2 regions of the Marinibacterium sp. SX1 genome follow, and region 1 is predicted to be linked to the other one. Evidence: riboswitches for the same ligand, from Rfam matches in the RefSeq annotation. Region 1 holds a riboswitch; the other holds the start of a gene.
What was found. Region 1 has a riboswitch for cobalamin ahead of ACK3BB_RS05465 (ABC transporter ATP-binding protein). Riboswitches for the same ligand answer to the same signal wherever they lie in the genome.
Positions count from the first base shown of each region.

Region 2: it holds a riboswitch for cobalamin, as region 1 does, so the genes downstream of both, ACK3BB_RS11675 (DUF4198 domain-containing protein) here and ACK3BB_RS05465 (ABC transporter ATP-binding protein) in region 1, are expected to answer to the same signal.

Region 1 covers NZ_CP177144.1:1,202,384-1,205,822, forward strand. The annotation lists gene ACK3BB_RS05460 (hypothetical protein) at 1-1,141, shown strand, start outside; cobalamin riboswitch at 1,459-1,665, shown strand; gene ACK3BB_RS05465 (ABC transporter ATP-binding protein) at 1,775-2,629, shown strand; gene ACK3BB_RS05470 (ABC transporter substrate-binding protein) at 2,648-3,439, shown strand, end outside.
Region 2 covers NZ_CP177144.1:2,604,282-2,607,720, forward strand. The annotation lists gene cbiM (cobalt transporter CbiM) at 1-539, opposite strand, end outside; gene ACK3BB_RS11675 (DUF4198 domain-containing protein) at 546-1,355, opposite strand; cobalamin riboswitch at 1,500-1,720, opposite strand; gene ACK3BB_RS11680 (homocysteine S-methyltransferase family protein) at 1,942-2,991, shown strand; gene metH (methionine synthase) at 2,988-3,439, shown strand, end outside.

The sequences.
Region 1 (3,439 bases):
GGCCGCGGCGTCCGACACCGAGCTGACCCTGAGCTACGAGGTCGACTACGCCAACGACACCCTGCTGGCCGCGCTGAACGGTAACCAGGGCGGGCTGACCAGCTATTTCAACGCGCTCTACCAGCAGGGCGAGCTGGAAGACGGCCTGGCCCAGACCCTGATCGAAGTGGCCAGCCACGAGGATTACGCCGTGGCGATGAACGGGCTCAGCCCGGAGCTGGCCACCAGCAACGGCGTTGCCCGGCTCTACCGCACGCTGCGCTTTGCCGACGGGCTGTTCAGCTGTCCGCACGAGGGCCAGGGCAATGTCTGGGCCGAGGACGGCCAATGCGCCTATGTGACCCTGGGGGTCAACCGGTTCGAACGCGATGCCACCGGCGGCGCCTCGGGCTTTGACCAGGACGGGCTGCGGATCACGGCCGGGGGGCAGATGCTGCTCGACAACGGTCTCGCCCTGGGCGGGGCGCTGGCCTACGATTCCACCAGCCTGACGACCGATACCGGTGCGACCAGCGAGGGTGATACCTTTTCCGGCGGGCTGTCGGTCAAGCGGTTCGTCGACCGCTGGGAATTCGGCGCGGCGATCCATGCGGGCCATGGCCGTTTCGACAACCGGCGGGTGGCCGGGGCCGATGTGGCCAGCGGTGACCAGGACCAATGGGTGTCGGGCGCCCAGCTGCGCGCGGGCTATACGTTCGACCAGGGCGGCTGGTTCCTCAAGCCGCGGATGGACCTGGGGCTCGCCCATTTCGGCGAGAGTTCCTACACCGAGAGCGGGTCGGGCACGGCGCTGGCCATCGATACGGCGGCCGAGACCTTTGCCTACCTGCGCCCGGGGCTGGAGGTCGGGGGCAGCTTTGTGACGGCACGGGGCACCGAGATCCGGCCCAATGCCGTGCTGGCGGTGACCCAATTCCTGGGCAACACGTCCTTTGACGCAAGCGCGCGGCTGGCCGGGGCGTCGAGCGGGGTGGCTCCGTTCGACTGGCGCAGCGAGATCGACAGCACGCAGTTCGACCTGTCGGCCGGGGTGACCATCCTGGCCGCCGGGGGCGGGTCGTTCGACCTGTCGGCCTTTGGGCACCTGACGGGCAATGAACGCGATTACGGCGGCGCGCTGCGCTGGAACATGCCGTTCTGATCCGAATGAAACGGCCAGCGGGCCCCCATGCGGGGTCCGCTGACGCCTTGGCCGGCATGGCGATGGCGAATGGCCGATGGGGCGGGCAGGAGAAGGCGCGGGGGACAGTCAAAGGGGAATTGACCCGGCCATTTCGGCAAGATAAGTGTTACGTTATAACATATCATTTTGAGCCGCGAGATTCCCACCACCATGCCAGCCCGTGCCCTGCCGCCCAGATCGCTTGCACGTCCCCGGCCCCTGGCCGGGCGGTGCGCGCCTGTCGGTGGGCGGGGGCGAGGCGCCACCGCTTGGCGCTTGACCATTCCGCTGCCGCCCGGTCTAGTGCCGGCGATGGTTTCCCGGGGAGTGCTTTTCCGGGATGAAAAGGGAATACGGTGCGGCCCCCGGGCCAAATCCGTGACTGCCCCCGCAACTGTAGGCGGCGAGCGACCCCGAGAGACCCACTGGCCAGCCATGGCCGGGAAGGCTCGGGCAAGCCGTGACCCGCAAGTCAGGAGACCTGCCATCGTGACATCAACTTTGACCGGGCGGGGTGCCCCGGCAGGAGGTCCGACATGGCAAGACGGCGACAGCCGACAGGTGTGATGGATATCCGGCTCTCCCCGCGGTCGCGCGGAGGGCGCAACGATCATGACCCAAACAATCCCCCGACCACCCGGCCCGGGCCCCGTGTCGCCCGGCGCCCCGCCCGGCTCCTCACCCCGCCCCGCCCCTGAGGCCGCCGCCCTGCGGGCCGAGGGCCTGACCTGGGGGCCGAAACGCGGGCTGACCCTGTTGCAGCCGACCAGCTTCGAGATCGGGGCCGGGCGCATCCTGGCCGTCATCGGGCCCAACGGCGCGGGCAAGTCGACGCTTCTGCGCCTGCTCTATCGTTACCTGCGCCCCCGGGCGGGCCGGGTGCTTCTGGACGGGGGTGACATCTGGGCGCAATCGGCGCGCCAGGTCGCCCGGTCGGTGGCCGTCGTGCTGCAGGAACAGCCGACCGATTTCGCCCTGACCGTGGGGGAGATCGTGGCCCTGGGCCGCACGCCGCACCTGTCGGCCAGCGCCAGCGGCGGCGAGAGGGATGCGGCCATCGTCCGCGACGTGCTGGCCCGGCTGGGCCTGGCGGCCTTTACCCACCGCCTGTTCGGATCGCTCTCGGGTGGCGAACGGCAGCGGGTCATGGTCGCCCGGGCCCTGGCCCAGGAACCGCGCCTGCTGATCCTGGACGAGCCGACCAACCATCTCGACATCCGCCACCAGCTGGAACTGCTGGCGCTGCTGCGCGGCCTGGGCCCGACCATCGTGACCAGCCTGCATGACATCAACCTGGCGGCCGACCTGGCCGACGAGGTGCTGCTGCTGGCCGGCGGCCGGATGCTGGCCTGTGGCCGGCCCGACACCGTGCTGACCGAAGACCTGATCGCCCGGGCCTTCGGCGTGCGCGTGCAGCGCCGGTCGCTCGACCCGGGTGGCAAAGCCCACCTGACCTTCCATCTCTGATTGCGAAAGACCCGATCCATGAAACACCTGATCACCACGCTGGCGCTCTGTGCCGCCGCGCCGGCCCTGGCCGACCCCGTCACCGTCCAGAGCTGCGACCGCCAGGTCACCTTTGACGCGCCGCCCGCCGCCGCCGTGTCGAACGACGTCAACCTGACCGAGATGATGCTGGCCCTGGATCTGACCGACCGCATGGTCGGCTTTACCGGCATCAACGGCTGGAACAAGATCGACGAGGACATGCGCGCGGGCATCGGCGCGCTGCCCGAACTGGCCGAGAAATACCCGTCCAAGGAGGTGCTGGTCGGCGCCGGGGCCGATTTCTACTTTGCCGGCTGGAACTACGGCATGCGTGTCGGCGGCGAGGTCACGCCCGAGACGCTGGCCCCCTTCGGCATCCAGGTCTACGAGCTGACCGAAAGTTGCACCCATATCATGGACAAGCCCGCGGCCAGCATGGACGACATGTACAACGACCTGCTGAACCTCGGCGCGATTTTCGGCGTGCCGGACCGGGCGCAGGCGCTGGTCGATGGCTACAGGGCAGAGCTGGCGGCCTACCTGGCCGAGCTGCCGGCGCTGGACCACGCGCCGCGTGTTTTCGTCTATGACAGCGGCGAGGAAACGCCTTTCACCGCCGGGCGCTATGCCATGCCCAACGCGCTGATCGAAGCGGCGGGAGGCACCAACATCATGAATGATTTCGAGAAAAGCTGGGCGACCATCGGCTGGGAAGAGGTGGTCGCGCGCAATCCCGAGGTCATCGTGATCGTCAATTACGGCGAGGTCACGGCCGAACAGAAACGCGCC
Region 2 (3,439 bases), 1.4 Mb from region 1:
AGGCCTTCGATGACCATGACGGGCAGGTGGGCCAAAAAGACCAGCCGGGCGGCGGGCAGGAATTCATCGCCCGACAGGGCCAGCGACAGGGCGACCATGGCCGTGGTGCCGGCAATGGCCAGCGCCCCGCCGATGCCGCCCCAGATCGCTCCGGACAGCGGGCTGCCCCGGGCGACCAGCCGGCCCAGCACCAGCCCGACCAGCACCGCGGGCAGGGCGATGTTGACGGTGTTGACGCCCAGCACGGTCAGCCCGCCAAAGCCGAAGAACACGGTCTGCAGCAACAGGCCGACAAAGAGGGCGGGAAAGGCCGCCCAGCCCAGCACCAGCCCGGCCAGGCCGTTGAGGATCAGGTGCACCGACGATGGCCCGATCGGCACGTGGATCAGCGAGGCCACGAAGAAACTGGCCGACAGCATGCCCGTGGCCGGGATGCGTTCGAGTGTCAGCGACCGCAGGCCCATGGCCACCCCGCCCACGGCGGCAATCGCGCCACCGATGACAACGGGGTTGGACAGGGCGCCATCGACGATGTGCATGGCCGGTTACTCCAGGTCCCAGGCGCGGATCCAGATCACCGCGTCCTGGCTCAGCTCCTTGCCGTCGTGCTCGGTCGCGGGGCCCGTGCCCAGGGCGGCAAAGCCCCAGTATCCGGCTTTCGGGATGCCGAAGGTGAAATAGCCGTTGGCATCCGACACCGCGACCACCGCGCCACCCGGCGGCGGGGCAACGACGGGCGCGGAGGCGGAGGCGCTCTCCATGTCGGGTTCGGCGGCCATGTATTCGATCTCGATCTCGGCGCCGGCGACCGGCGCGCCATCGGCCAGGACCCGGCCCGTGAAGGTCGACCCGGCCAGCACGTTGTAGGGCTTGTTCAGCGGCACGATCTCGGTCGGCAGGCCCACGGGCTCCATCCAGTCGGTCGGCAGCTCGTTGCGGTTGAGGAAGGCCTTGGTCAGCTGCTGGATATAGATATCCTCGGATTCCTCGTAATAGGGCACCGGCACCGTCACCAGGACGTAATCGCCCGAGCGTTTGACCGGCACCACGCCCCTGAAGGCCGCCCCGGTGTTCTCGCCGCCCGTGAAGTCGACCGGCTCCAGCGAGCCCTTGAGGTCGGTCTTTTCGCCGTTGTGGATCATGTAGAATTCTTCGGGCATCGCCAGGTCCATGACATGGCCGACGGTCATCGGATGCCAGAAGATCAGCTTGACCGGCACATCGCCGGGCCGGTCGATCATCGTGTCGGTCGTGTATTCCAGCAGGAAATGGGCCCGGGCGGCGCCGGGGGCCAGAAACGGCACCATCGCGGCCAGGGCAGAGGCGGCCACCGCGGTCAGCAGGGTCTGTCTCATGTGGTCTTCATCCTTGTCGACTTGCGCCACACCCGGCGCAATTGCTGTCAGGACGACAAGGGCGGCAGACCCGTTGAGCGGCGCGCAAGCCATGCGCCGCCACAGGCCAGACGCGCACCCCGGCGTCCGGTGGGAACGCCTTTTCCCAAAGGCGCTTGTCCGGCAGGTCTCCTGACTTGCGGGTCGTGGCGCCGGTCTGGCCTTCCCGGATTGCTCCAGTGGCATGTCAGCCGCGCTCGCCGCTTACAGTTGCGGGGGCAGTTGCAGACTTGGCGCGTCCGGGCAAAGGCCCCTGGCGCCGCACTGCATTCCCTCTTTCCTCCGGGCCCCCGAAAGGCCCCGGAACCGGTCGCCGTCACGCTTGGCAGGAAACCCGCGCAGCTGTCAATCGGCAAATCCGGCCGTGTGGCGCGGTCCGGCCCCTGTCCCGCGCCGCCCGGCCATGCCCTGCAAGCGCATTGGGCGATCCATCGAAATGCGGGGCATCTTCATGACTGAGGCTCATATTCTTCTTTCCCATTATGAATTTGCCCTCAGTTCCCCACGCGCGGTAAAGAGGGCGCGATCAAACTCGCGAGCCCCATCCATGCATGCCTTCACGCTTCCCGCCTCACCGGCTTTTGCCGATCTCACCCGCGCGGCCCAGGATCGCATCCTGATCCTCGACGGCGCCATGGGCACGCAGATCCAGACGCTGGGCCTGGGCGAAGACGATTTCCACGGCCATGGCAACAAGCCCTGTCCGCACCATTCCGACCATCCCCAGAAAGGCAACAACGACCTGCTGTCGCTGACCCAGCCCGAGGTGATCGAACAGATCCACTATGATTTCGTCATGGCCGGGGCGGACATCGTCGAAACCAACACCTTTTCCTCGACCACCATCGCCCAGGCCGATTACGGCATGGAAGACGCGGTGCATGACCTGAACGTCGCCGGCGCCCGCATCGCCCGCAAGGCGCTGGACCGGGCCACGGCCGAAGACGGCAAGCCCCGCTGGGTGGCCGGAGCCGTGGGGCCGACCAACCGGACGGCCTCGATCAGCCCCGACGTGAACGACCCGGGCTATCGCGCCGTGACCTTCGACGACCTGCGCCTGGCCTATGGCCAGCAGATCCGCGGGCTGATCGAAGGCGGGGCCGACCTGATCCTGATCGAAACGATCTTTGACACGCTCAACGCCAAGGCCGCCGTCTTTGCCTGTTTCGAGGCCTTTGCCGAACATGGCACGCGCCTGCCGGTGATGATTTCCGGCACGATCACCGATGCGTCGGGCCGCACGCTGTCGGGCCAGACGCCGACCGCCTTCTGGCACTCGGTGCGCCATGCCCGGCCGCTGACCGTCGGGTTGAACTGCGCGCTGGGCGCCTCGGCCATGCGCCCGCACCTGTCCGAACTCGCCGGGGTCGCCGACAGCCTGATCTGCGCCTATCCCAATGCCGGCCTGCCCAATGCCTTCGGCGCCTATGACGAAGGCCCCGAGGACACTGCCAAGCAGGTGGAAATCTTCGCCCGGGAAAAGCTGGTCAACGTGGTCGGCGGCTGCTGCGGCACCACGCCCGACCATATCCGCGCCATTGCCGAGGCCGTTGCCCCGCACGCCCCGCGCCAGATCAAACGGGAGACCCTCGCATGAGCGATCATCTGCTCCGCCTGTCCGGCCTGGAACCCTTTGTCCTGACCAGCGACATTCCCTTCGTCAACGTCGGCGAGCGCACGAACGTCACCGGATCCGCCAAGTTCCGCAAGCTGATCACCAACCGCGACTATGCCACCGCCCTGGACGTGGCCCGCGACCAGGTGGCCAACGGCGCCCAGATCATCGACATCAACATGGATGAGGGCCTGATCGATTCCAAACAGGCGATGATCGATTTCCTCAACCTCGTCGCCGCCGAGCCCGACATCGCCCGCGTGCCGATCATGATCGACAGTTCCAAGTGGGAGGTCATCGAGGCCGGGCTGCAATGCGTGCAGGGCAAGCCGGTGGTCAACTCGATCTCGCTGAAGGAAGGCGAAGAGGCGTTTCGCCATCACGCCGGCCTCTGCCTGGCCTATGGCGCGGCGGTTGTGGTCATGGCCTT